Regions from separate parts of the Bacillus sp. DU-106 genome, predicted to be linked through region 1. Evidence: riboswitches for the same ligand, from Rfam matches in the RefSeq annotation. Region 1 holds a riboswitch; the other holds the start of a gene.
What was found. A riboswitch is a leader RNA that binds a small molecule or an ion and turns the genes downstream of it on or off. The one in region 1 is predicted to bind cyclic di-AMP.
Positions count from the first base shown of each region.

Region 2: it holds a riboswitch for cyclic di-AMP, as region 1 does, so the genes downstream of both, C3Y97_RS09020 (APC family permease) here and C3Y97_RS03905 (SipW-dependent-type signal peptide-containing protein) in region 1, are expected to answer to the same signal.

Region 1 covers NZ_CP026607.1:748,219-763,288, forward strand. The annotation lists gene C3Y97_RS03895 (hypothetical protein) at 1-196, shown strand, start outside; gene C3Y97_RS03900 (hypothetical protein) at 210-443, shown strand; cyclic di-AMP (ydaO/yuaA leader) riboswitch at 704-849, shown strand; gene C3Y97_RS03905 (SipW-dependent-type signal peptide-containing protein) at 946-1,050, shown strand; gene kdpF (K(+)-transporting ATPase subunit F) at 1,050-1,127, shown strand; gene kdpA (potassium-transporting ATPase subunit KdpA) at 1,147-2,814, shown strand; gene kdpB (potassium-transporting ATPase subunit KdpB) at 2,828-4,918, shown strand; gene kdpC (K(+)-transporting ATPase subunit C) at 4,935-5,516, shown strand; gene kdpDN (KdpD-like non-kinase potassium sensor) at 5,573-6,727, shown strand; gene C3Y97_RS03935 (MFS transporter) at 6,753-7,934, opposite strand; gene C3Y97_RS03940 (MarR family transcriptional regulator) at 8,075-8,536, shown strand; gene C3Y97_RS03945 (patatin-like phospholipase family protein) at 8,665-9,519, shown strand; gene C3Y97_RS03950 (hypothetical protein) at 9,716-10,099, shown strand; gene C3Y97_RS03955 (ABC transporter permease) at 10,181-11,254, shown strand; partial or broken gene C3Y97_RS03960 (ABC transporter permease) at 11,264-12,497, shown strand; gene C3Y97_RS03965 (ABC transporter ATP-binding protein) at 12,498-13,148, shown strand; gene C3Y97_RS03970 (hypothetical protein) at 13,157-13,384, shown strand; gene C3Y97_RS03975 (sugar ABC transporter ATPase) at 13,440-13,712, shown strand; gene C3Y97_RS03980 (ABC transporter permease) at 13,738-14,733, opposite strand; gene C3Y97_RS03985 (sugar ABC transporter ATP-binding protein) at 14,717-15,070, opposite strand, start outside.
Region 2 covers NZ_CP026607.1:1,724,287-1,739,381, reverse strand. The annotation lists gene C3Y97_RS09020 (APC family permease) at 1-1,682, opposite strand, end outside; cyclic di-AMP (ydaO/yuaA leader) riboswitch at 1,827-1,972, opposite strand; gene C3Y97_RS28255 (hypothetical protein) at 2,113-2,241, shown strand; gene panE (2-dehydropantoate 2-reductase) at 2,305-3,249, opposite strand; gene C3Y97_RS09010 (hypothetical protein) at 3,425-4,900, shown strand; gene trhO (oxygen-dependent tRNA uridine(34) hydroxylase TrhO) at 5,101-6,060, opposite strand; gene C3Y97_RS09000 (Nramp family divalent metal transporter) at 6,539-7,834, shown strand; gene C3Y97_RS08995 (GNAT family N-acetyltransferase) at 8,033-8,563, shown strand; gene C3Y97_RS08990 (peptide ABC transporter substrate-binding protein) at 8,615-10,243, opposite strand; gene C3Y97_RS08985 (bifunctional S-methyl-5'-thioadenosine deaminase/S-adenosylhomocysteine deaminase) at 10,397-11,722, opposite strand; gene C3Y97_RS08980 (YunG family protein) at 11,776-12,135, opposite strand; gene C3Y97_RS08975 (GNAT family N-acetyltransferase) at 12,163-12,606, opposite strand; gene C3Y97_RS08970 (succinyl-CoA:acetate CoA-transferase ScpC) at 12,845-14,359, opposite strand; gene C3Y97_RS08965 (LytTR family DNA-binding domain-containing protein) at 14,487-15,095, opposite strand, start outside.

The DNA.
Region 1 (15,070 bases):
TAAGAAGGTGATTTTACTAGGGGATGAGCTTCCAATCGTTAGTTTTTTCACAGAACACATTCGCTTTTCTTTTCAAGCACCTATTACTGTTGTTACAAGGAATAAACGATATCCAGCGAGGCTCTATGAAACCATTGGAGCTAAGTTTGTCGTGTTTACAAATTGTGATAATATTTCTTTTTTATTTTTTGAATAGGGCGGGGGAAGAAATGATGAAGGTACTATTACTTGGAGATATAGCAAATCGTTGGGCAGTATCGGTAGAGCGAGTTCAAGAATTGGTTCAGATCGATCCCCTTTTTCCAGGGCCGTATATTATATTACCATCAAAAGATGCTTTGTATTTAGAGGTAGATATTACCGAGTATGAGCAGCTACATGCAGAATTGACACAAGTTTATATTCGCGGGAGAAATTTACGTGCATTTTTACGAGGAGAATAAAGGTTGAATAAAAAAGAGCGAATGCTGAGTGCAACAAGCTATGCACTTCATGTCATTCGCTTTTTTTATTTCATATTTAAAAGGTCATTTTTAAGAAAAGAAAAGAGAAATAAAGAAAATAGATGAAATAACAGTAATAATCTTCAATGTAAGCGTTTAAATGAATGTAAATATTATTATTTTCAGTAATTTACCCCTTTACAAGTGAAATATAGAGGAGTATATTTACTCTCATAAATCATTCATAAAATTTCCAAAAAAACCTAAAATCGCTGAGTTCCAGAAATGGAGCGGGGGAACCAATTTTGTGCATCGTCACTTGGGGTGAATCTTTCAGTTTTGAAAGTAGGGCTACTCTTTAGGCCCGAATCCGACAGCTAACCTCGTAAGCGTTTAGAGAGGAGGTTTACTTTTTGTTGTTCATTTTTTGAACACTGAGTAGAGCTCAGTGTTCTTTTTTAATATTTAAATGGTAAATTTTAACAAAAAGAGAGGGATAGTTATGTTAGATGTTGTAATGGTCGGGATTTTTATTTTATTAGTTGCATCGATGGCAAGTCTTGCAAGTTGGTCAGATAAAGTTGTGAAAGAAGGAAAGCAATCATGATGATTGTCTTATCGGTTATTGTCGCAGCAATTACAGTGTATTTAGTGTATGCATTATTAAATCCAGAGAAGTTTTAATTAGGGGGAATCATTCATTATGATTTGGGTTGCAGTCATTATTACAATGCTCTTGTTTATTTTAGTAGCAAAGCCAACGGGGATTTATTTAGAAAAAGCTTTTCAAGGTAGCAAAACATTAGATAAAGTATTCGGGCCTTTTGAAAAACTTATTTTTAAAATTACGGGTGTAAAAGCATACAATCAAACGTGGAAACAGTACGCATTATCATTAGTTTTATTAAATGGATTTATGATCGTTGTCGTATACTTCATTTTCAGATTACAAGGTGTGCTGCCGCTAAATCCAGCACATATTGAAGGGATGGAGCCTACGCTCGCTTTTAATACAGCGATTAGTTTTATGGCTGATACAAATTTACAGCATTATAGCGGTGAAAATGGTTTATCCTATTTATCACAATTAATCGGGATTACATTTTTAATGTTTGCGGCACCAGCAACGACATTAGCGCTCGTTATGGCTTTTATAAGAGGACTTGCTGGAAAAGAACTTGGTAACTTTTTCGTTGATTTTACGAGAGCGTTAACGAGAGTGTTTCTTCCTATTGCATTTATTGCGGCACTAGTTTTTGTCGCACTTGGCGTACCACAAACGTTAGATGGGGCGGTTACAGCACAAACGATTGAAGGTGCAAAGCAAAGTATTTTACGTGGACCTGTTGCATCATTCGTTTCCATTAAGGAACTTGGAAATAACGGCGGTGGATTTTTCGGAGCAAATTCTACGCATCCTTTCGAAAATCCAGGACAAATGAGTAATATTTTGCAAATGATGCTTATGATGTTATTACCAACAGCACTTCCATTTACGTACGGACGAATGGTCGGAAATAAAAAACAAGGCCGCATCCTTTTCGTGTCACTATTTATGGTATTTTTACTAGGGTTTATAACGATTACGACATCTGAACTAAACGGGAACCCGGCATTAAATGGAATGGGTATCGAACATGTACAAGGAAGTACAGAAGGGAAAGAAGTACGATTTGGAACAGTATTTTCTTCACTATACGCAACGGTAACGACAGCTGCTGAAACAGGCGCTGTTAATACGATGCATGATACGTTAACACCAATTGGCGGTTTAGTTCCGCTTGTAAATATGATGTTAAATACTGTGTATGGCGGCGTTGGAGCAGGTTTTGTAAACATTATTATGTATGCAATTATCGCGGTGTTTATATCTGGGTTAATGGTTGGACGGACACCAGAGTTTTTAGGTAAAAAGATTGAAGGTAAGGAAATGAAATTAATCGCGGTCACGATTTTATTTCATCCATTGCTCATTTTAGGATTTTCGGCATTAGCTCTTTCAACAAATTTAGGGACGGATGCTATTTCTCATTCCGGTTTCCACGGTTTGACGCAAGTGGTATATGAATATACATCGTCAGCTGCGAATAACGGATCTGGATTTGAAGGATTAGGAGATAATACACCGTTTTGGAATATTACGACTGGTTTAGTTATGTTTTTAGGACGTTACTTCAGTTTAATTACGATGCTAGCTGTGGCAGCTTCATTGAAAGAAAAAACGGTAGTGCCAGAAACAGTCGGAACGTTCCGTACAGATAATAGTTTATTTGGTGGCATCTTCATCGGAACAATTGTAATTGTCGGTGCATTAACATTCTTCCCGATGTTAGTACTCGGTCCAATTGCAGAATTTCTTACATTGAAGTAATGGAGGGTAAATGATGAGACCGGTAGTAGTAAAAGAAAAACAATTAAATGAGTCACAAATACATGCTGTAGAAGATGAAGTTAGACAAGCGAAAACGATGGATCGTGATATCGTAACACATGCGATGAAGCAATCCGTTGCGAAATTGAATCCGAAAGTCATGATAAAGAATCCGATTATGTTCGTTGTGGAAATTGGATTTATCATTACGTTCATTTTATCTTTTCTTCCAAGCAGTTCTAGTAGTATACCAGGATGGTTTAATATAACAGTTTCTCTCATTCTATTATTTACAGTTTTATTTGCGAATTTTGCAGAAGCATTAGCAGAAGGTCGTGGTAAAGCGCAAGCCGATTCTTTAAAGCAGTCGAAGAAAGATGTGTTTGCAAATGTAGTAAAAGAAAATGGAGACATTGTCCAAGTTTCAGCAACTGATCTTAGAAAAGGTGACGTTGTTATCGTAAAACAAGGAGAAATGATTCCAAGTGATGGCGAAGTAATCAAAGGATTAGCATCTGTAGATGAATCTGCAATTACAGGTGAATCAGCTCCTGTTATAAAAGAAGCAGGCGGTGATTTTTGTTCCGTAACAGGTGGAACGATGGTCGTAAGTGATGAAATTACAATTGTCATTACGAGTAATCCTGGTGAATCATTTATCGATAAAATGATTTCTTTAGTAGAAGGAGCTGCTCGTCAAAAAACGCCGAATGAGATTGCTTTAAATACAGTATTAACGAGCTTAACTCTTATTTTCTTAATCGTCGTTGTGACGTTGCCGATTTTTACAAATTATTTAGGTTTTCAAATTGATACTGCTGTACTTGTAGCGTTGTTAGTATGTTTAATTCCAACGACAATTGGTGGTTTGCTATCAGCGATTGGTATTGCGGGGATGGATCGGGTGACAAAATTTAACGTGCTAGCGATGTCAGGGAAAGCAGTAGAAGCTGCGGGCGATATTAATACAATTATTTTAGATAAAACAGGTACAATTACTTTTGGGAACCGAATGGCTCATACATTATTGCCTGTAGGAAATGAAACGATTGAGCAAGTTGGAAAGTGGGCCGCTATTAGTTCTGTTTTAGATGAAACACCAGAAGGTCGATCTGTTATCGAGTATGTGCAGGGAAAATCTATATCATATAATAGAGAACTTGCAGAACAAGGTGAGTTTGTTCCGTTTAAAGCAGAAACGAGAATGAGTGGTGTTGATTTACAGGACGGAACGAAAGTGAGAAAAGGTGCTGTCGGTAGCGTGATTGAATGGGTTCAGTCACAAGGTGGAACAATTCCGAAAGATGTAAATCAAAAAGCAGATTTCATTTCAAAAGAGGGCGGAACACCACTTGTAGTTGCAGTGAATAATCGTATTTACGGTTTAATCTATTTAAAAGATACAGTAAAACCTGGTATGCGTGAACGTTTTGAACAGTTACGTCAAATGGGGATTAAAACGGTTATGTGTACAGGGGATAACCCATTAACAGCAGCAACCATTGCAAAAGAAGCAGGAGTAGATGAATTCGTTGCCGAGTGTAAACCGGAAGATAAAATTGCTGTCATTAAAGCAGAGCAAGATAAAGGGAAACTTGTAGCGATGACAGGTGATGGTACAAATGATGCTCCAGCATTAGCGCAGGCGGACGTTGGATTAGCGATGAACAGTGGTACGACAGCAGCGAAAGAAGCGGCAAACATGATTGATCTAGACTCGAATCCAACGAAAATTATTGAGGTTGTAGGAATCGGTAAGCAATTGTTAATGACGCGAGGTGCTTTAACGACGTTTAGTATTGCGAATGATATAGCAAAATATTTTGCAATCATTCCAGCAATGTTTACACTTGCGATTCCGCAAATGGAGGCATTGAACATTATGAAATTAACATCACCACTGTCAGCGATTTTATCAGCATTAATATTTAACGCTGTTATTATTCCATTACTCATTCCGTTAGCGATGAAAGGTATTGCATATAAACCGATGAGTTCTAATGCATTGCTTAGCCGAAACTTACTTATTTATGGGCTTGGCGGAGTTATCGTTCCGTTCATTGGAATTAAAGTAATTGATATAATTGTCGGCTTGTTCATATAAGGAAGAGGGGAAAAAGATGGAGAAGAAACAAAGTATACTATCACCAATTATCCGTATTACTTTTACATTTCTAGTGTTGTGCGGACTTGTATACCCGCTTATTGTTACTGGTATTGCACAAGCCGTGATGAAGGATAATGCGGATGGAAGTCTAATATATAATGATAAAAATGAAGTGATTGGTTCTAAATTAATCGGGCAAAACTTCACGGATCCACGTTATTTTCAAGGGCGTGTTTCTAGTATTGAATATAAGGCTGAAGCATCTGGTTCAAATAACTATGCACCATCTAATCCAGATTTAGAGAAACGAGTAGAGAAAAGTATTGAAGAGTGGAAGAAACAAAATCCGAGCGTTCCAGTTACAGAAGTACCGATAGATTTAGTGACAAATTCAGGTTCAGGGCTTGATCCTGATATTAGTCCGAAGGCAGCTTCTGTGCAGGTGGATCGCATATCGAAATTAACGAATATTCCGAAAGAAAAACTTAATCAATTGATTAAAGATCAAACAGAAGGTGCTGCGCTTGGTTTATTTGGAGAGACCCGCGTAAACGTCTTAAAGCTAAATTTGGCATTACAGGAATTAATGAAATAGTAACAGTGCTACCTCAATCTAACGGATTGAGGTAGCGTTGTTTCGAATGAAAGGTAGTGTTTATTGTGTATGCAGATGATTATGAACCGAAGTTTCAAAGGCGAACGCCAGAGGAATATTTAGAATATATTCGTCAGCAAAATCGCGGAAAGTTAAAGTTATATGTAGGAGCAGCTCCAGGCGTAGGAAAAAGTTATAAAATGCTCTTTGATGCAAGGGAAATGAAAAAAGATGGAATTGATATTGTAATTGGTTTAATTGAAACGCATGGAAGAAAAGAGACGGAAGAAGCAATTGCTGATTTAGAAAAAGTTCCTTTGAAAGAAATACAGTATAAAGGAAAGGTATTTTATGAGCTTGATGTGGAAGGAATAAAAAAACGCGCGCCGCAAGTAGTCGTAGTGGATGAACTTGCGCATAGTAATGTTCCTGGTTCTAAGCATAAAAAACGTTATATGGATGTGCAGGAATTGTTAGAGGCTGGTATATCGGTATTATCAGCTTTTAATATTCAACATTTAGAAAGTGTTCATGATATTGTAGCTCAAATTACGAATGTAAAAGTAAGAGAACGAGTTCCAGATTTTATTTTACAAAAAGCAAATGAAATTCAGCTCGTTGATGCAACACCGGAAGTACTTCGGAAGAGGTTAATAGACGGAAAGATATATAAAGAAGAAAAAATTCAGCAAAGCTTACAAAATTTCTTTACGCTTAATAATTTAGGAGCACTTAGGGAATTATCACTTCGCGAGGTGGCCGATGATATGGACGAGAAAATTAGCCAAACAGTAATAGAACCAATTGGCGTAAAAGAAAAAATTCTTGTTTGTGTACAATACAGTTCAACAGCGGAGAAATTAATAAGACGGGGATGGCGCATGGCTGATCGGTTAAATGCTGAATTGTATGTATTAAATGTTGAAAGAGAAAATATAGACTCTCTTTCAGCTGGTAAAAAACAAACAATTGAAGAGTGGAAGACGCTCACGAATCAATTTGATGCGAGTTTTGTATTAGAAGAAGCAAAGGGAAGAAAGCCAGCGGATGTTATTATTGAAGTCGCGAAAAGATTGCAAGTAACACAAATTTTACTTGGGCAATCAGCGAGAACGCGGTGGGAAGAAATTCGAAAAGGTTCTATTGTAAATGAAATTATGAGACAAACAAAGTATATTGATATTCATATTGTTGCGGATCAAAGAGGGTAAAATAGAGCCGACCTTTTTTGGGGCTCTATTTTGCTTTTTGTACAGAATGAAAACTTAGCATTTTCATTGTATATAAGATTACAAGTAAAAATATAATTGCGCCTAGGAAGAAAATCCAAAAGTAATTTTGGTTAAATAAAAGAAATCCACCTATAAGTGGCCCTGTGCCCATACCAAGATAGCGGATGAAGTTGTACATACCGATAGCTGTTGCGCGTTCTTGTACGAATTCTTCTGTTAATAAAGTAGTGTGAGTTGGCATAGAAAGTCCCATACTAAAACCGTACAAAGATGTAACGATAATGATGAATGGGATATTGATGTTATATGTGAAAGAGAATAAAACGACACATATAATATTGAAGAAACTCGTAATAAATAAAGCTTGCTTTGTTGTGAGGCGTTTTTGCAAAAACTTGTAGCAAAAACTTCCTAGCATGATAGAAAGAGACATTGGTACAAACATAAGACCAATTTTATTTACAGTTAAATGAAATGAATTTGTTAAAATACTCGGTAAAAAAACGAGAAAGCAAAAGTAAATACAAAATTGAATGAAGCCAATAAGAGTAATAGAAAATCCAGTTTTATTTTTTAAGATAAGAGAGTAATTCTTTTGTGCTTTAGATTGTTTAATTATATTTGGCTTTGTTTCTGGGAGTAGTGAAATGTTTATAATTAATAAGATAATGCCAAGTGTAGATAAAAAGAGAAATACAGATAAGTGACCATTTATACTGCCAAGATAACCACCTATGAGAGGAGCCATTGCAGGTGCGAGGGCAAGTAACATTTGGTATAGGCTCATCGCTTCTCCGCGTTCTTTTCCTTCAAATAAATCGCCGATAATCGTTGCTGAAACTACAGGTATAGCCGCTATTCCTATAGCTTGAACAGCTCTAAAAAAGAGAAATAAATAAATGTTTGCCGAAAAAGCACATCCGATTGAACCAATTGTACTAATGACTAAACTAGGGATAAGGACAGATTTTCTCCCTTTTGTATCAATTAAAGGTCCATATACGAGCTGCATAATTGCAAGAACGAATGTGAAAAGTGAAACTGTTACATTTACAAGATAAAGAGAAGTGTGAAAAGAATTTTGAATCATCGGTAAGATAGGTGTGTAAATATTTTGAGCGAAGGAACCGAGTAAGGCACTAATACAGACAACATATAAAATGAAAGTTAGTTTAGATTTTTTCATCTTGTTAACCTCCTTGTGTTTTAGTTTCCTTGGAAACTAAATTTATTTTAACATGATTTTCTTACTTGTAAAGATGAAAAAATGGTTTTAAAATGGTATATAGTTAAATTGTTTCTTTGGAAACTTAGGAGGCGAACGGATTGAAGCATGCAACGAAGCAAATGGAAATACTGTCGGACATTCGTACACTTTTGCATAAAAAAGAAGAACATTTAAAACGACAAAATGAGAAGTTTCTTCGTGAGACAGGCGTAAGTAGTATGTCTTTATCTGAGTTACATGTAATCGAATGTATCGGAAAAAATGGTTTGATGAATGTAACGGCAATTACGACAGAAATGGGCATGACGAAGGGAGCAATCTCTAAAATTTGTACAAAGTTGTTTCAAAAGCAATTCGTTGAGAAGATGCAAATGTTAGATAATCAAAAAGAAATCTTCTTCAGCTTAACGGAGAGTGGGAATGAAATATATAAAGCTCATGAAAAATTGCATAAGCTAGCTGAAGAAAAGTGGTTGTTACTTTTAGATGGATATACGAAAGAAGAGCAAGACTTTATTCAAAGGTTTATAAAGGATGTCTCCGGTCATTTGGAAATATAATTGGAAGAAAAAACTCCTTTTTCTCAAGTCTTTTAAATATAATTTCTGAAAGAACTCATATATAATAGAAAAAGATACTTAACATGGTGAATAATTAAAGAGTCAATATATATAGAGGAGAGAGTAACATGCTTGAAAATACGGGGTTAGTATTAGAAGGCGGCGGTATGCGTGGTGTATACACGGGCGGAATATTAGAATACTTTATGGAACAAGATTTATATTTTCCATATGTAATCGGTGTATCAGCTGGTGCTTGTCATGCAGCGTCGTATCTTTCCAGACAAAGAAATAGAAATAAAACGGTCAATATTGATTATGCATCACATCCGAAATATTTATCGTATAAAAACTTATGGAGAAAACGTCAGCTATTTGATATGGATTTCATTTTTCACGAAATCCCAGAAAAGCATGTGCCGTTTGATTTTGAAACATACTTTAATAGCCCGGAACGTTTCCTTGTAGGAACGACGGATTGTGAAACAGGGCAATCAGTTTATTTTGAAAAAGAAGGCACGAATGATGATGCGCTAAATTTATTACAAGCGTCTAGTTCATTGCCTTTCATTGCACCAGTAGTAAATTATCGTGGTAAGCAACTGTTAGATGGCGGGATTTCTGATCCAATTCCAGTTCGTAAAGCACAGGAAGATGGATTTAAAAAATCAGTCGTAATTTTAACGAGAAATCATGGTTACGCAAAGAAAAAATCAAGATTTGGGTGGATTGCTGCGAAAGCTTATAAAAAATATCCGAACCTTGTGAACACGATGCTAAATCGTTATGAAGTGTATAATGAAACACTTCACTATATTGAAAAAGAAGAACAAGCTGGGAATTTATTTGTTATTCGTCCAGAAGTACCGCTTCAAGTAGATCGTATGGAAAAAGATACAGCAAAACTACAAAATCTATATGAGCAAGGCTATGAAGATGCAAAGAGACAATTTGCAGATTTGCAGGCGTTCTTGCAAAAATAAATATTAGGCTGTGGAGAAGAATTTCTCTGCAGCCTTTTTATATTGCTACTTATACGTTACTTTTTAAAAATGTATGAATGTTTAAGTGTTTAAAGAGTTTGTAAAACATAGAGGTGTCTTATTGAGGAGAATTTACTTGAGAGGTATTATGACGATGTAGCGCTACAAAACTATTTAATTTATAAGGTGATTATTAATGAAAGGAAAAGTTTTTTCAATTACGACTTTAGTATTATTAGCAACATCAATCTCAACAAGTGCATTCTATCCAACTCTAAGCGGTAACCTACTATCTTATAGAGCTCAAACTACTACGAATCAAAATGCATCTCGTTGTTCAGTAGCAATTTCTTTTATTAAATCAAATGGAAATAATTCATATATTGAAAGCGCTTCAGACAAATTAGGATCCCATGAATCTGGAAGAGTATTAAACGCAACTGTGAGTAATGGTGCATATAACGCCTTTGGTGCAAAAGGACTATACTCTGAGCATTATGCTAATGAAAATAATGACTATCAAGAAGATACACACAAAGGTACTTTTGATAGTAATGGTAACTTACGATTACAGTGGTAAAAAGCATTAAACAGTTGTCTTTATAAATATTTGGATAAGGAGATGTTCATCATCTCCTTCTTATTTAAAAGGAGCACAGACATGTACCTAGCTTTTAAAAATATAAAAAGCAATAAACTGTTTTTCTTAATTCTCCTTATGTCATTTTTTATTTCTTTTCTTTCTATATCAATAGCCGCACTTTTAACAGAATCTAAACGAAACTTTATATCTGCTTTTCAAATCGGTTTTCCAGAGAAGAATCAAATTTTAACTGTTCCGATAGCGAATGCAACTGAATTGGAAGAGATAATTCCTTTCATACAAGATATTTTTGTTAAAAGTGATATTTATGTAGAGCATTTAAAAGCATTAAATAGTTCAGGGGCAACAAAGATTATAGCTGTGAACTTAAAAGATGATTATTATTGGAAGCCATATATTTCTGAAGGACAATATTTTCATCGTGAAAATGTAAACAATATGGTTGTTGGCGATCAAACGAATGTAGAGGAGTTATATGAATTTGATGATACATATAAAAAAATAGGAACTATATCAAGAAAAGACAGTGACGTCGGTGTAGCAGGTATATACGTTCCACTTCAAAACTTACCTACTATATCTAAAAAAGGTATTATCGCGAGTAAACAATTACAATTAACAGTTGTTAATCCTACATCATCTATTCATAACGAAATAAAAAAGTTTATGGATAGGAGTAAAGAAGTGCTTTCGGGAGATGTTCAAATACTGAATGAACGAGATCTTCAGGAACTACATGTGACACATATAGATCCAGCAAATAAGTATTATTATAAATTCATTCTTGTTGCAATTGTTTCTGGCATTTCTGCGGTTTTATTTTGGATTTATAAAAAAGAAAGAGAGATTTCATTAAAAAAAGCAGTAGGTGCTTCTAATATATCTATTTACTGCGAACTATATATTCAAATTTTGTTTATTTCTCTAGTGGCGATGCTGTTGGTTTTTCTGGTGTTAGAAATGTTTTCTGGAACAATTCATACGTATTTTCAGACATACTTATTAAAACCGTTAACACCATATGTATTGGTATGTAATATTGTTTTTATAATTTTTCTTACAATGTTTGTTACTGTAATTCCAATCAAGCACATTATAAATATATATCCCGGAAAACATTTAAGAACGTAGGAGGTCTTCATGTTTTTTATATTTGATTCTATACGGTCTGTGAAAAAACGGTTATTACCAAGTTTGATTATAGTAATTTCTTTAATTATTGCATTTTCTTCAGCAATAGAATTTGTTAGTAATCTTTCGGGATATCGAAAAATGATGACGGTAGCAAATAATTTATCGACTCATAAAAATTTTTATGAACTTTATGCGACGCAAGATATAACATTGTTTAGCGAAGAAAAAGCAAAAAATGATTATCAACATTTCATGCAAGGGTTATCTAATACGATACCAATAACAAATAAAACAAATTATTTGTTCCGTAACTATTCACTTAGTTTAAAAAAAGAAAATGGAACGATAAAGACTCTTATTGTTGATAAAGATATTAATAAGTACTTTCATATACGAATTTCACAAGGCAGATATTTTGAGGAATCGGAATTTCATAAATCAGTATTTGATATTAGACCTGTTATATTAGGGGCTAATTATATAGAAAAGGTATCTATTGGTGATGTTATACCATCTGGAAAAATGAAGCTAAAAGTAATTGGCTTTTTAGAAAAAAAATTCACCATTTACATATCCTCGAAGTGGTGAAATATCGGATAATCGTATTACATTATTAGATGACATGGCGATTTTACCAATTGGAACAGAAGAAATAGAGTTCTATAGTGTAGAACTTTTATACAATGGGTTAATTATAGAAACAAAGGAGCAGATAAATATAAATGAATTTCAAAAGAAAGTATTAAAGGTAACGGAAGGTAAGGGTTATTCGTATTATGTTACAAATCCGAATAAATTGTTAGAAAATGAAAAACAAGGTATTGATAATATGTCATACCCCTTATTATTAAGCGGTACAGTCTTATTTTTTTCATTTCTATCTATTGTATTGACATCAATGGCAGCACTTTATATGGAACGTAAAAATATTTCTATTAAATCAGCGTTAGGTGCAAGCACTTTTCAAATATGTCTTCCATTTATTATTGAGTATATGTTGCTATTCGTTTTAGCGATATGTATAGGAATAATGTATTTTCAATGGGAGAATAGCGGAGTAATTGAAATTCAGAAAGGGCTAGAAAATAGTATAGTATCTTTCTTTGGAACGTTAAAAGTCTCTATAGAATCATTGGTTGTTATAGGTGCTTTATCACTTGTAATGATCCTCGTTATATATGCAATCATTTATTTCAATGTACTAAAAATAAAAAATACATATATGAAAGAGGTGTTATAGATGATTCAGCTCGCAAATGTGGCTAAGGGCTTTGGAAAGAATAATTTTAGTGCTTTAAAAGATATTAATCTTACAATAGAAAAAGGCGAAATGATAGCCATTATGGCCCCCTCTGGTTCGGGGAAGTCTACTCTCCTTAACATTATTGGCTTAATCGATACCCCCTCTGCTGGAAAGTATTTTTTAGATGGAATGGATACGAGTACATTAAAGCAAAACTATCATAAGTATAGAAACACGGAAGTTGGATTTGTGTTTCAAAACTTTTCGCTACTCGATGATTATACGATTATTGAAAATGTAATGCTTCCACTTGTATATAGAAGAATTTCTCATAAGAAACGTATGCAAATATCAAAAGAAATGCTGAAAATGGTAGGGCTTGAGAGGCATATTAACAAATATCCTTACGAGTTATCAGGAGGAGAACAGCAAAGAACAGCAATAGCAAGGGCTTTAGCACAAGATACAAAAATTATACTTGCTGATGAACCGACTGGTGCTCTTGATCAAGAAAATGGGGAAAAAATTATGAGTATTTTACAAGAGATTAATAAAGAAGGAAAAACAGTGCTAGTTGTTACACATGATCAAAAGGTAGCTGCATATTGTCAGAGGACGATAAGGTTACTTGATGGTTGTATGGTATAATATGGATAATGTTATGTGAAGAGGTGATACATATGGAAAATGTATATAAAGGACTTAGGCATACCGGATTTACTGCAATGCTTATTTTTGGAGGGGTATTTCTACTTCGCTGGCTCATACATGATGAGATGCTACTGGATCAGCTTATTGGATTTAGTGTAGGAATGGTAATGGTTGTTTCGTCAGTTTCCATTCAAAAGTATAGTAAAGAATTACAGATGAATGAGAAATATTAATAATTTTTAATTGCTGTTATCTTTTTCATAGTTTAGGAATAGTGGAGGCTTTCGTGTGATTTTCTTATTTGTAGTATATTTTGTTTTCATTATGACGTTGGTAATTACGTTTCTTCTTTCACAAAAGTCATATAAGAAGCCTATTATTAAATATATACCAACGTTAGTATTGTTTATTTTGGCTTTCATTTCTTCTGCTATGTTTGTATTGAATAATGGAATGGGAGAGCTGATGATATCGGTCTCTTTAGGGGTTGCAGCGATAGTGAACGGTCTTTTACTTCTTGTTTTGAAAGTAGTTCGTGTGATTGTTGCAAAGGGAAAGTAGAGCATCGAATTCGATGCTCTACTTTTTATTTACGCTTCTTTTTAATAAATGAAAAGGCTAAAGCTGTAATTAAAATGCTGCCTTTAATAATATCTTGTGCATAATAAGGGACGTTCATCATTGTGAGTCCATTTAATATAATTCCAATTAATACCGAGCCGAGGAATGTTCCGACTATATTTGGTTTCTTGGCACCGAACATTGCGTAACCGATATAGGCAGCTGCGACTGCATCCATTAATAATGGAGCACCAGCTGAAACTTGTCCTGTTCCAACGCGGCTGCATAGAATAATGCCGCCAATAGAAGCTAGTAAACCACTAATCATATAAGCATATACACGGTAACGATCAGTAGGAATACCGGCTAATCTAGCAGCTTCTCGATTCCCACCAGTCATATAAAAGAAACGACCGTACGTTGTTTTTTCTAAAAATAGATGTGCAATTAAAACGACAGTAAGCATGATAATGACAGGGACTGGAATTCCTAAGACGGAACCTTGACCGAGAAATAAAAAAGATGGAATAAAATGTCCTGTTGCACCGGACATTCCTTCATAAATTGAAGATCCTTTTGAAAATGTTAAGTGTAGTCCATTGACGATATACATGATACTTAATGTAGCTAGTAAATCAGGTAGTTTAATTCGGATAACGAGTAGTGCATTTAATAATCCAACTAATAATCCGCAAAGAATAGGAACAAGGAGTGTAACTAATAGTTCTTGTCGATATAAAACGAGACAAGAAGCAGCTGCAATTGTTGCTAAACTAGCGGTAGAGCCGACTGATAAATCAAACCCATCTACAATCAATGTAAAGGTAACGCCGATTGCAAGTAACGTTACGATGGAGATAGAACGTAAAATATCACTAATATTGTTATATGTTAAAAAAGAGTCATTGACGATAGAGAAAAAAATTGTAACACCTATAATAATAGCAATTGTACTAAATTGATAAAAAAGATGAGTAGGTAAATATAGTTTCTTAGTTTTCGTTTTATGAACGAGATTCAATGGAATAGCTCCCTTCAGATAAATGTAAAAGCTGTTCAGGAGATAGTTCGCTTGGTAAGTATTCACCTACAAATTCTCCGTTTGCCAGTATAAGAATGCGATCAGCGATATGCAACGCTTCATCTTGTTCTCCTGTGAAATAAATTACGGAACTTCCGTTTTCTGTAATGTTGCGAATGAATTGAAAAATGTCTTGTTTCGCAGCGATGTCTACACCTTTAGTTGGCTCGTCTAAAAGAAATAGATTAGGTTTGAATCCACTCCACTTTGCAATTGAGACTTTTTGTTGGTTTCCACCGCTAAGTGAATGAATAAGTGCCTTTGGGTCATTTGGTGA
Region 2 (15,095 bases), 980 kb from region 1:
CGGTAATTCGATTCACTTGCCTTATATTGCACTGTATCAATGAACTTCGTTAGCGGCTGAATAATACTTCTATAATGAGAATGTAATGTAACAAGCCTTACTTCAGGTTGCCACTTCTTCCATTTCTCTTCAAATTTCTTTTCTTCTTCTCTGTCAAAAGCAACATATACAGCGATAACTTGATCTGCCGAAAGAGACTTCGCATAGTTCAATGAATTTTCTACTACATGCGTCATACCTGCTACAGGAACGACAATTACATTCCCCTCAATTGGAATAAGAGGCTCACAAGTTTTTAAACTTAATTGATCACCCACTGCATCATAATGCTTCTTAATTCGATGGAATAAGAAGATAATAACTGGTAAGAAAATAAGAATCGACCAAACTTGTGCAAATTTAGTTAAAAAGAACATGCTCATTACGATAAAACTAATAACTGCACCAATTAAATTAACCGTTAATCTTAAAGCCCATCCTTCAGGCTTTTCGCGAAGCCATTTTAATACCATTCCTGTTTGAGAAAGTGTAAATGGAATAAATACACCTACTGCATATAGTGGAATTAAATGTTCTGTTTGTCCTTGGAAAGCTACAATTAAAATAATCGAAGCAACTCCAAGTATAATAATACCGTTTGAGTAACCTAGACGGTCTCCTCTAATCGTAAACATTCTCGGTATGAATTTATCTTTTGCCAGGTTAACCGCTAATAAAGGAAATGCAGAATAACCTGTATTAGCAGCAAGAATTAATATTAAAGCTGTTGTACCTTGTATGAAATAGTACATGAAATTACGTCCAAATGTTTGTTCAGCAATTTGAGAAACAACTGTTACTTCTTTACTCGGAGTCACTCCGTAATAATAGGCTAAAAACACAATTCCTGAAAATAACACAGCAAGTAATGCACCCATTGCAAGCAATGTTTTTGCAGCATTGTTTGGCGCAGGATCTTTAAAGTTCGGAATTGCATTTGAAATTGCTTCAACACCTGTTAAAGCAGAACTACCTGATGCAAATGCTCTTAGTAATAAAAATAAACTAATCCCTGCAACTGGTGTACCAATCGGCGCATGTAAAGTGGGTGAAACATGACCAGTTAAAATATTATATATGCCTACACCAATTAATATAAATAATGCTAAAACGAATAAATAAACAGGATATGCTAAAACGGAAGCTGATTCCGTTACTCCTCTTAAATTTAAGATCGTAATTAATATAACAAATATAACCGCAATAATTACGTTGTGTGCATGTAAGCTAGGAAATGCAGACGTAATTGCATCTGTACCAGCGGACACACTTACCGCAACAGTTAAAATATAGTCAACTAATAAAGATCCTCCAGCAATTAAGCCTGGATTCATCCCTAAATTTTCTTTTGATACAACATACGCTCCCCCGCCATGCGGATAAGCAAAAATAATTTGACGATAAGATAAAATAAGGGCTGTCAATAATACTAATACCCCAACAGCGATCGGAATGGAATACCAATAAGCGATCGCTCCAACACCTGCTAAAGCAATTAAAATTTGCTCTGGACCGTAAGCAACTGATGACAATGCGTCAGAAGATAAAATAGCTAAAGCTTTCGTTTTATTAAGCTTCTGTTCTCCAAGCTCCGTTGATTTTAACGGTCTTCCAATTAAAAATCTTTTAATAGATGAAACCAATGCTGTCCACTCTCCAATAATTTTGTACGAACTTTACTGCTTGTTACAGCCAGTAAACGATTTCCTCAGAAAACAAAAAATGTCTACAAGCCATAGCGAAATAGACTTGTAGACATTATTTTTTTTGTCGCACAAGCTCCACCTTCCTTCTCAATATAACGCTTACGAGGTTAGCTGTCGGATTCGGGCCTATGAGTAGCCCTACCTTTTCAAGGATTCACCCCATCGGATTATGTACTAATCCGTAAAAACGGGTCCCCCGTACCATGCGGTTTCAGCGATTTAGAAAATTGAAACTGTGGATTATAATACTCCTTTATTTTCAAAAAGTAAACAAAAATTTTTAATAAGAAAAAAATTAAAATGATTGCGCATAATCCACTGAGAAATATACATAATGAATACTAAAAAATCCGCAAAGGAGACCCATATGTCTAAAGAAAAGAAGCCTATTTTTTCCGATTCATATTTAGATGCAGTAGCAAATGAAATTAATCAGTTATATGGTAAACGTGAACAGGAAATAAATTTGACAGATAGAACGAAAAGAAATAAATAATTTGTCATACAAAAAATAAAAAAGATAGCAATACACTTATATATTGCTATCTTTTTTATTTTTTCATACATCTAATTCTATTACAGATCTGTTAAAGGCCATCTCTTCATACACCTTTAAATTTTGATATATAGTGCCTAATAATGGTGCCGCTATAGAAAATTGCTCTGCTACATCCAGTAAATATCCTTGCAAGTGCTTCCCTTCAATAAACGAACCCTTCTCCATATCACGTTGCATCGATGACTTCATATCATACGAAATTTTATCAATTGTTTTCATATGTTCCTGGACAATATTAACCTTTATTGGAGCTCCTAATACTCTCATGATTTGTACAGATTCCTCAAATACATTACGGATAAAATCACGGCCGCCTTCACTTTCACGGATTGGTCCAATTGGTGCACGCATTAACGTTGTCACACCGGACATTACAGTAATAAATAAATATTTATGCCACATATCTTGCGTAATATTTTCACTTAAAACAAAACTAGATTTCGTACCTGCAAATGCTTTAGAAATATGCTTTACTCTCTCTGAATTTTGAGACTTAATTTCTCCAAACACAAGTCTGTTGGCAGCGCTAGTTTGTACAATTTCTCCTTGATCGTTTAACGTCGTCTCGATAAAGCATAAACCGCCAATTACTTTTTCTTCGCCGAATTCTTTTTGTAATAGCGATAAATGAGCGATACCATTTAACAATGGAATGATTACAGTATTTTCGCCAACAAACGGCTTCAAATCTTGAATTGCCTCGTTTAAGTGATACGCTTTTGTTGAAAATAAAATGACATCAAATGGAGAAGTTCTCTCTTCTTTCGTTATTAATTTCGGTTGAAAGGAAAAATCCCCGTTAACACTTCGGATTACAAGTCCTCTTTCCTCTAATTGTTTTTTCCGTTTACTACGAACAAGAAATGTAACATCTTCTCCCTTTTCGACTAATCTGCCACCAAAAAATCCTCCGACTCCACCAGCGCCTAATACTAAAATCCGCATACAGCATCCCCCTTTTCAAAATAAAATTTTATAACTTTTAGTATACATAACATTATACATGTCCTCTGCTAAATAAGCTGAATTTTCACTCTCAATTGAGTATAAAAGAGTGGTTATTTTCAAATAAATTTGGGCATGTTGTTTCTATAGCATATATGGAAAGGACACAATGTAGATGGAGGCAATACAATCAATTGAGGAAAAAGGTGTAGCAACAGCTATATTTCAATTTATATTCCCGTTTTCGTTTAAAGCTGGATATGAACAAGAGATGTTCCCTTTCTTACAAAAAAACGATTTTCGTCCTTTTCGGCTCGATCATCTCGATGATGAAAATACATATTATGGGGAGTTTAAAGTTTCACATCAAAATATGGAAGCATACTATCTTTCATTTACAAATAAAATTCTCTTTCCTCACTCAGAGCATCAAAAGGGCTTGCAACGTTATTCAAAGGACCTTAACTTAACTGGACATTTAACAACAAACCGTATTTCAATCCCATTCAAGATACACTCTATTGATGTAACACTTTGTCCTTATGAACTTGGCTTCTTAACAATTCGAACAGAAGTAAACACTGCTCCAAACATGACTTTATCTGAAGCAATCGAATTCGCTGCTCGCTTCCGTGTACTTGAAACTAAAAATGATACAAATGAAACTATTTGTATTGAATGTAACGGAAAAAAGTATTCCCAAGTTGAAAAATTCATTTTTGGTTATTTATTTCATGGCGTAACTGATTTCTTTGAAAAGAAGAGATTAAGAAGTTCATACTTTCAAACCTTCCCTTTCTTCGAAGACCAAAGAATGTACGTCCAAACTTTATTGTCACTAAAAGAAGGTATGGAGCTTAATGAAGTGGATGTTTATCGTACTTCTAGTCTTTCCGGATTAACAAGTGATGGTAAGCCATATGTGAGCGCAAATAACCTTCCTTACATTCATGACTATTTAAAAAAACACGCTTACCAGAGATGGGCTCCAAATCGTTATTTCATAATGGAAGAACATATTTTTACATGTGTAACAAATGAAGGAGAACGTAAAATCGCTAAACTTGCTAGTCAAATGTACGGAGAATTTTATTACGCTTTATTATTAAACCTATTCCATAAAATTGTTTTATTAAAAATGGCTAACGCCTATGCTGAGCTAAACATTGAACAAGATACTAATGAAATAGAGAAATTAATTTATTCGATCAATTCGTTCACTGCTAATTATTTTTCTTTAGAATTAGTATCCCAATCACAAAGTGAAGATATTTTCTTTCGTTTAAGAAAACTTTTTAATATTGAGGTTCTATACTCGAACGCGAAACAAAATCTTGATAGTTTGTTTAAATATCAAGAAAATGTCGCCTCTAAAAAAGATAGCCTCTTATTGTTAATTTTAACGCTCTACTCTGTAGTGGGCCAAATGTTAGGGTTTACTATGATTGACCTTTTAAGAAACACCGATTCAAACAAAATATCGTCACCTCTTGAATTTTTCGCTCTATTAATTGCGATTAGCGGCATTGTCATTTCACTTATTTTAGGAGCCCAAAGTTTATACCAATGGGGTCTACAACATAAACGAAGAAAAGCTTGGGTAAAACAAACTGTACTTTCTGCCGTTAAAGAGAAAGAAGATAAAAATTAAAAAAGGTTATTTTCAAATTCTTGGTGCGCTGCAGTAAGTGAAATTTTTATGAGCGATTTTCCGATTATATCGGCGCAACTCGAAATATATCAGCGATTTTTTTAATATATCGACTTACCGACAAATGACAGGACCGGATAATAAAAAAAGGGTGCTCCAAAATAAAACTTGGAGTACCCCTTTTATTATACGAATTCAGTTTACTTCCCTGCTTCGATTTGCTCTAATGCAGCAGCTACTTGCTCTTCCGTTAATTCATGTTGTATTACGTAGCGGTTACGTGGACTTACACGACATTCATGAGAACATGCACGTAAATATTTCGCTTCGTTTTCTTCAGAACATAAAATTTTCTTATTACATTCTGGATTTGAACAGTTTACATAGCGCTCACAAGGTTCACCTGTAAAGTGGTCTTTACCAACGATAACATGTTCTTTTTGGTTTACTGGTACAGCAATACGCTCATCGAACACGTAACATTGTCCATCCCAAAGCTCACCTTGTACCTCTGGGTCTTTTCCGTACGTTACAATTCCGCCGTGAAGCTGACTTACATCTTCATAGCCTTCACGAACTAACCAACCAGAAAACTTCTCACAACGAATTCCGCCTGTACAATAAGTTAAAATCTTTTTACCTTCAAGTACTTCTTTATTTTCACGAATCCAATCTGGTAATTCACGGAATGATTCGATATCAGGTTTAATCGCACCTTTGAAGTGACCTAAATCAAACTCATAATCATTTCGTGCATCAATGATAACTGTATCTTCTTGTTTCATTGCTTCATAAAAATCTTTTGGCTCTAAATACTTCCCAGTTATTTCGTGTGGGTTAATGTCATCTTCTAGACGAAGTGTAACTAACTCTGGACGAGGACGCACGTGCATTTTCTTGAATGCATGACCATCAGCTTCATCTATTTTAAATACGATACCGTCAAAACGTGGATCATTGTTCATTGCTTCCATGTATTTCTCTGTTTGTTCTACAGTTCCAGAACAAGTTCCGTTAATACCTTCTTTCGCTACAAGAATTCTTCCTTTTAATTCAAGTGAATTACAAAATTCTAAATGCTCTGCCGCGAATTCTTCTGGGTTTTCAATTGTTGTGTACATGTAATATAGTAATACTCTGTATGGTTTTGTAGTTGCCAATGTATTTCTACCACCTATCTAATTTTTAAAATCATGTATAAGTTAACGTTCATATCAAAACATATATAATAAGAAAATGAATCCCATTTTCTTTTCTTTATACTATTTTCTATCAGTTAACAAAAATAAAAAACAAGATTACACATCAAAACACTATGGTTATGTTGTAATCCCAATATATTATATATCATACAAATGCAATTCCATCAATTAATATGCTGGATTATCGGCTTTATGTTCACATAAATTTCAAAATTGCCCCTTTAATTTATTATGTTTCCCCACGTCATCACACCATAAACTCCCAATTCATTTTACGTTATCACACCATCCATTGCATAAAGGCATATAATTTGCATTAAGGAAACTTTCGTGTTCAAATGAAATTATCATATAACATATTTAAATGTATTGAAATAATGAGTAAGAATAAATACAATAATTTCATCAAGTTAACATTTTAAAGGGGAAAACTACTATGAATAAAGATATAACAAAAGATGAACATCTCCCTTCTGAAAGTACAACCGTACAATCAGCTCACTTAGCTTTAAGTGGAGAAACAAAAGGCTGGAAAAGACTGTTACCATTTTTAGGACCCGCTTTTATAGCGTCCGTTGCTTATATTGATCCTGGCAACTTTGCTACAAATATCGCAGCTGGTTCACAATATGGATATTTACTATTATGGGTTATACTCGCCTCTAACTTAATGGCTGTATTAATCCAAACTTTATCAGCTAAATTAGGAATTGCTACAGGAAACAATTTACCCGAAATAGCTCGTGAAAACTTTCCAAAGCCTGTGTCTATCGGTTTATGGATACAAGGTGAACTAGTTATTATGGCTACAGATTTAGCGGAATTTATTGGAGCTGCATTGGGGCTTTACTTACTATTTGGAATCCCGATGCTACCTGCCGCTTTAATTACAGCAGCCGGATCATTTATTATCCTTGAATTTCAACGTAGAGGATTTCGTCCACTAGAAGCTATTATTACAGGAATGATTTTCATTGTAGTAATTGCTTTTGGGATTCAAGTTTTTTATGCAAAACCAGAATTAAGTCCCCTTCTTTCAGGACTATTTATTCCAAAATTCCAAGGTGTAGACAGTATATTACTTGCAGCAGGGATTTTAGGTGCGACAGTTATGCCGCATGCAATATACTTGCATTCTGCATTAACACAACGCCGTGTGGTCGGAACAACTGACGAACAAAAGAAAAAGATTTTTCGTTTCGAATTTATCGATATTATTATTGCAATGGTTATTGCTGGAGCAATTAATGCAAGTATGTTAATTGTTGCTGCTGCACTATTCTTTAAAAACGGCTTGCACGTTGAAGATTTAGATGTTGCTTACACTCAATTTACCAACTTAGTAGGTCCTGTATCAGCTGCTTTGTTTGGAATTGGGCTCTTATCAGCAGGACTATCTAGCTCTTCTGTCGGTACAATGTCGGGTGATATTATTATGCAAGGTTTCATTCGCATGCATATTCCGTTATACTTACGCCGATTTATTACAATGATTCCACCATTAGTTATTATCGCTTTAGGTGTAAATCCAACTTACGCTCTAGTCATGAGCCAAGTCGTCTTATCATTCGGTATTGCATTTGCACTAGTGCCACTTATTATGTTTACAAGTAACAAAAAGATTATGGGTGCACTCGTTAACCACCGTATAACAACATTTATCGCTTGGATAATTGCAGCACTCGTTATCGTTTTAAATATCTTCTTACTGTATCAAACATTTGTAGGGTAATGAGAAAAGGGTATTCCAATTTTAATTTGGAGTACCCTTTTTTTCATTATTTGTATTAATCCTATAAAGTCTTTTTAAAATAAATTTTATAATCTATTTCCAGCCAATAACTTCCTTACACCTTGAATAATCTTTATTTTCAGATTAAATTATATAATAACAAATACATTCTATTTTCATGTGAAAAGGAGCGAAAATATGTTTCCTTTATTAAAAACTGAAAGACTTATTTTAAGAGAACTTACCGAAGAAGATGCACCGCGTATACTACAATGCTTTTCTAATACTAATGTACTGCGCTATTATGGCCAAAAACCGTTACAAGATGTTGATCAAGTGAAACAAATCATTCATAACTTTAAGTTGAGTTACAATGCAAGAAACGGTATAAAATGGGGAATCGAATTAAAAGACAAGAAAGAACTCATCGGTACCATTGGTTTTCACGATTGGTCTTCTGAGCATAAACGAGCCAATATAAGTTATGCCTTTTTGCCTGAACACTGGGGAAAAGGATATGCGACTGAAGCTGTTTCTGAGGTTATATCATACGGTTTCCATACGATTCATTTAAAGCGGATTGGGGCAATTGTATTTCTTGAAAATGAAGCTTCCAATAAAGTGCTATTAAAACTAGGTTTTGAAAAAGAAGGAGTTCTAAAAAATTATATGTATCAAGATGATATCCCATATGATACGAATTTTTACGCTTTATTAAAATCGGTTTAATAGAATTCATGTGTAAAAAACCTTACTTTTAAAAAGTAAGGTTTTTTGTATTTATTCATTAGCAATATAAGCATTCTTATAAGTATAAATACCACCAAATTGATGCTTTTCAATTCCTTTTACATAATCCTTTTGTACATATGCTGAGCCAATATGATAAAGCGGCGCCACCGCAGCATCTTCTAATAATACCTGCTCGGCTTCTCGCAACGCTTTCCATCGATTTTCCGTATCTAGTACAAAATCCGTTTTCGCTTTCTTTATTAATTCATCGTAACGAACATTAGAATAATTCATTTTATTATTCGGATTCCCTGTCGTAAATAACTCTAAATAACTAATTGGGTCTTTATAGTCAGGTCCCCAATTTGCCATAGTTATATCGTAATCACCTATTTGTTCTAACTGTAATTTTTGCTTAAATGGCTGTTGTTTAATTTGTATCGTTAACCCTTGCAAATTCTTCTCTAAATCACCTTTTATATATTCTGCCATACGTATTGCGTTATCTTGTTCGAACGTTAAGAACTCTAGGTTTACTTGTTCTACCCCAAGCTCTTTTTTCGCTTCTTCCCAAAGTTTTTTCGCATTTTGCAAATCATATGAGGAAATATCTCCATTTTCTTTTCTAAAATCTTTACCAGTCACTTCATTTACATGACCAACTGGTACAAGTCCACTTGCAGGTTTTGCTCCGTTATTAATAAAGTGAGCAACGAAATCATCTTTATTTAACGCTAATGAAATAGATTGACGCACCTTTTTATTTGCTAACGCGTTATTTTTTTCATTAAAACGAAGCATAGCAATTCCAGGATCACTCGACATATGTAATTCCTTATTCCCTTTATACTTGTCTACAACTTGCGAATTAATAGGTACTCGATCTAAATCTCCGGCTTCATATAAATTTACAGCTGTCATTGTATCCTTTACGATATGAAAGTTTATTTCGTCTAATTTCACTTTCTTTCGATCCCAATATGTAGCATTCTTCTTTAATTGAAACTCTTGTTCATGCTTCCATTTTTCTAATACAAATGGACCGTTATATATGAGATTACTAGGTTCCAATGCATAATTGTTTCCTTGTTCGTTCAAAAATGATTCATGCTGTGGTAAGTATATAGGTAGTGCTAACAACTGTAAAAAATACGGAACTGGCTGTTCGAGTTCAACTTCTAACGTATAATTATTTATTGCTTTAACCCCAAGTGCATCAAGAGGCATTGTTCCCTTATTAATCTCTTTCGCATTTTTCACATAAAAGAGCATGTATGCATATTGAGATGCCGTTTCAGGATTAATTGCACGTTTCCATGCAAATATAAAATCATTTGCTGTCACACTGTCTCCATTTGACCATTTTGCATCTTTACGCAAATCAAATGTATATTTCTTACCATCTTCACTTCTTTTAAACGATCTTGCTACTGCTGGAATAGGCTGATCTTGATCATTTAATACATATAACCCCTCAAATATATTCTGCATAACGTGGGCTGATGTACCATCCATTGTTTTCGCAGTGTCCAGAGAAGGAATTTCTTCTGATACTGTTACATTTAACACTTGTTTTTTAACCTCTGTATCACTTTTATTCGCTTTATTATTACAAGCTGTTAATAATAAAGATGTAACAAGTGCCATTACCATTAAATGGCTCTTTTTTCGCTTCATGAGTTGTTCTCCTTAAATATAAAATATTATAAAGCGTAATATATTATAGCAGAAATACTAACAGAAAGATGCGACATTCTTTTGAATATTTATTCGTTCAAGAAAAAAGCTATCCTTTTAAAAGGATAGCTTTTTCAACTGCCACATAATTATCTATCTTTGCAAACCTCGTTTATAACGACTTGCTTCAAATATAATACGCTCTTCATCTAACGTTTTACATTCGCCATTCCAAACGACATGTTTTCCGTTAATAATTACATCGCTTATATCTTTTCCACTAGCAGCATATACAAGGTGTGATAACACTTCATCCGCTGGTTGTAAATGCGGCTTATTAGACGGGTCAATCGTAATAAAATCAGCACACTTACCAGCTTCTAGTGACCCTGTTTGTTTCATCCCGATTACTTCCGCAGCTCCTTTTGTCGCAAGAGAAAGAGCTGTTTCAACTGGTAATGCTGTTGCATCTTGGTGAATACCTTTTTGTAATAAAGTCGCTATGCGCATTTCTTCAAACATGTCTAAATTATTGTTAGATGCAACACTATCTGTTGCAATTCCTACTTTTATTCCTGCTTCTAGCATCGCTTTTACATTCGCTATACCAGAACCTAGTTTTAAATTACTATTCGGATTATGAGCTACTCGAACGTCATTTTCTGCTAAAAATGCACGCTCATCGTCATTTAATACTACACCGTGTGCAATAACTGTTGGGCGTTTAAACAATCCGCAGCTCGCTGCATATTCTACTGGACGTTTTCCATATTGTGCTTCAATATCACGTACTTCACGCTCTGTTTCAGAAAGATGGATATGAACCATCGTTTGATTCTCTACTGCAATCCGTGCGCACTCTTCTAACAATTCTGTACTACATGTATATGGACTATGTGGTGCAACCATCGTAGTTAACATGCCACTTTCGTTATAGTAACGCTTCACATATTTCTCAGCTTCTTCAATCGCTTTCTTTTCATCGTCTTTCGTTCCGAAGCTAAATAAAGTCCTTGAAACAGCAGCTCGCATCCCGCTCCTTGATACCGTTTCCATAATTGCGTCTTGATCTACTCCAATTGGATTAAACATGTCAGAGAATGATGTTGTACCACTTTTCACCATCTCAAGTAATCCTAATTCCGTACTAGCGACCGCAATTTGGGGAGTAAATTGACTTTCCAGTGGCCAAATTCTCGTCTCAAGCCACGGCTGTAATAACATATCATCGCCAATACCTCTTAGGAGACTCATTACAACGTGTGTATGTGTATTTACAAGCCCTGGTAAAACCCACTTTCCTTTCATGTCAATTACTTCATCTACTTTAAAATCATTTGCAAATTCTCCGCTCTTTACATCTATAATTTGATCATTTTCTACAATGATATATCCATTTTCTATCACTTCGTTTTGTTCATTCATCGTTACAATTGTAGCGTTTACATAAGTTGTTTTCAAAAGTATTTCCCCTTTCAACTCTATGAAGTTCCCTTTAATAAGTTACCACCATTATAGTAACTTATTAAAGATTAAGAGTCAAAAGATAAGTTTAATTCTTTCGTTATTTTTCCCTTCAAAATGCTATATTGTTTTTCATTTGTATCTGCAAATGCTTCTTCCCAATTTGACTTTTCATCCATATAATTCAATTTCCCATTGAATTGAGTCTCTGTAAAATCAAATCTCTGCCCATCTATAAAGTTATAAAAATGCCACACGCACCCTATTTTTGTCTTTTTAATTTTCCCTCCACATATATCTTGAACGACTAGAGCCGTTACACCACACTGTCCCTTTGCTGGATTTTCAATTGTCCACTTTGAACTTGTTTCTATTGACCAAGATCTTATTAACGCCTCATATATTTGCTTTTTCTTTACATCATCCATTCTAATCTTCCCCTACTATTAATAGTTTTACACATCATATTTCAAAAGAGGCAGTAAACGACCCTTAAAGACAGTTGATGGTGTCTCTCCTATTAACTGTGCTCCCATTTTCAAGTAATATCCTTTTGCATTCGGATCACTATCAATTGTAAAACTTTTTAATCCTAGTTCATTGGCTTTTTCTATTACATACTCCCAAAGTATTTTCCCGTAACCTTTTCCTTTGTAATGAGGATGAATGTACAAGAAATCGAGAGCTTTATCATTACGTAAAAATGAGAAAAAACCAATCTTCGCATTATCGTTTACTAAAACATATACAAAATTATTTTTTATGTACTCTTCCGTAATTGTTAAATCTTCCTTACAAGCAAGTATGAATTCTTCACTATAATTCCACGTTGCTTTTGAATGTAGTGCGAGTTCACTTAATTCATTTGCTTCACTTAATAATACTTCTCTTATCTTCATGATTCTTTTTCCTCACTTTCAATATGTACACTACTAAATTGATTCGGAAAGCACTTCAAAAAAACCTTTAATTTCCATAAATTAGAAATTAATTTTATAAATCTTTATTATAATCAGTACGATTTTCAACAATTTTTTTAAAGAAAAAGAACGCCATCCCTAAAAGTTGGCGTTCTCTTTTTCTAAAATTTAATCTTCAAGCTCACTCATTCGTTTTACTATTTCGTACGATACAAACCTATACAGTTTCTACTACCGCTTCAAGCATTGTTCCATTTTTAGCATAGTTCGTATGCCAAGAAAAAGCTTTTTCTAAAATATGAGGAGTTTGTCCACCTCTTGTTTTTGCTTCTTCGTAATAAGCACGTAGTTGATCACGATACATTGGATGTGTGCAATTCTCAATAATAAGTTCCACTCTTTCTCTTGGCGCAAGTCCCCTTAAGTCGGCATACCCTTGTTCAGTGACGATAACATCTACATCATGTTCAGTATGGTCTACATGAGAAACGAAAGGAACGATACTTGAAATGTTACCACCTTTCGCAATTGATTTAGTAACAAAGATAGCTAGGCGAGCATTTCTTGCAAAATCACCAGACCCACCAATACCATTCATCATTTTTGTACCTAAAACGTGAGTAGAGTTAACATTTCCGTATATATCTAATTCTAATGCAGTATTAATTGAGATTAATCCAAGGCGACGAATGATTTCAGGATGATTGGAAATCTCTTGTGGACGCATCATTAATTTGTCACGATATTTTTCAAAGTTAGAAAATACTTGTTGCATTTTCTCTTCAGAAAGCGTGATAGAACAACAAGAAGCAAAATTGACTTTTCCAGCATCCATAAGATCAAAAACTGCATCTTGTAAAACCTCGGAATATACTTCTAAATCTTCAAATTCTGAATCTAACATTCCATGCAATACGGCGTTAGCCACTGAACCAATTCCTGATTGTAACGGCGCTAAACGATTTGTTAATCGGCCTACTTTGACTTCTTCTCGAAGGAATTCTATTAAATGCTGTGCCATAATAACAGTTTCTTCATCCGGAGGAACAATTGTCGATGGCGAATCCAATTGATTCGTAAACACAATTCCCTTTACTTTTTCAGGATCAATTGGAATACCGATTGTTCCAATTCGGTCATCTGTTTTCGCAAGCGGAATTGGAAGCCTCTCCCCTTGTTTACCTGGTTCATATAGATCATGTAGCCCCTCTAATTGCGCGGATTGAGCCATATTCATTTCAATAATAATAGACTTAGCATTTAAGGAAAACGCTAAGGAATTTCCAATTGAAGTGGTTGGAATAATCATTCCGTCCTCTGTAATCGCAACCGCTTCCAAAATAGCGAAATCTATATCCAGAACGTCAGCACGGAGTAACTCTGCTGTATGAGACAAGTGTTGATCCACAAATAAAAAGTCTCCGTTATTAATTCCTTTTCGCATAGTAGCGTCAGCTTGGAAAGGTAATCTTTTCCCTAAAATTCCTGCCTCAGCAAATAATTTGTCTACATCCGATCCTAAAGAAGCCCCAGTATAAACATTTACTTTAAAAGATTCATCATTCTTAACTCGGTTTACAAGCGCAAATGGGACTGCTTTTACATCACCTGCACGTGTAAACCCACTTAAGCCTAAAGTCATTCCACTTTGAATCCAGGAAGCAGCTTCTTCAGGTGTAACTACCCGATCTTTTAGACGTTGATCTCTGATTCTATCTAAATTGTTCTCCATATGTAATCCCTCTCTCATTGAATATTCATAATTATTTTACATATTAACACTATCAAAATAGGGATTTTAGTATACAATGCCGAAAATTCAGACAGAACAGCAAATCTAGGTTCTAAAGCAGAAAAATTTAGAATCCTAGAAGTTTACGGAAATAACTAGCGTATGATTGACTAACTGGTACTCTCTCACCATTATCCATCGAAAGTACAAAAGTAGAATGGGTATCAGGATAAATTGCTTTAATATGATTAACATTTACAATAAACGAACGGTGACATCTAATAAATGAATCTTTCGGAAGCAAGTATTCGAATTCTTGCAGAGAGTATTTATGTGTTCCTGATAACTCTTCTGAATTCACATACGTCTTTTTATCTTTAGCCTCTAAATACATAACCTTTGAAAAAGGAACCGGAATCCAGCCGTCTGTTGTTTTTAAAGTAACAACTGACTTTCCATCCGTTAAAGCTGGATAAATTGCCGTCACGCACCCTTCAAGCTTTCCATTGTTTGAAAATGGTACAGCCATTCCATGATAAGGAATACCAAAAACATCCCGATTCATAAACTCAGAGGTTTTTTGATTCATCACCATCGCTTTATGAGCAATCGTTCCTTCCTTTATAGGATCCCCGACACTAATCTTTAAATCAATTCGTTTACTTGGCCGATAGTAAATATATTCTTTCGTATTCGAAACAGCAATTGAAATTTCATCTGAAAATAGTTCCCCAAC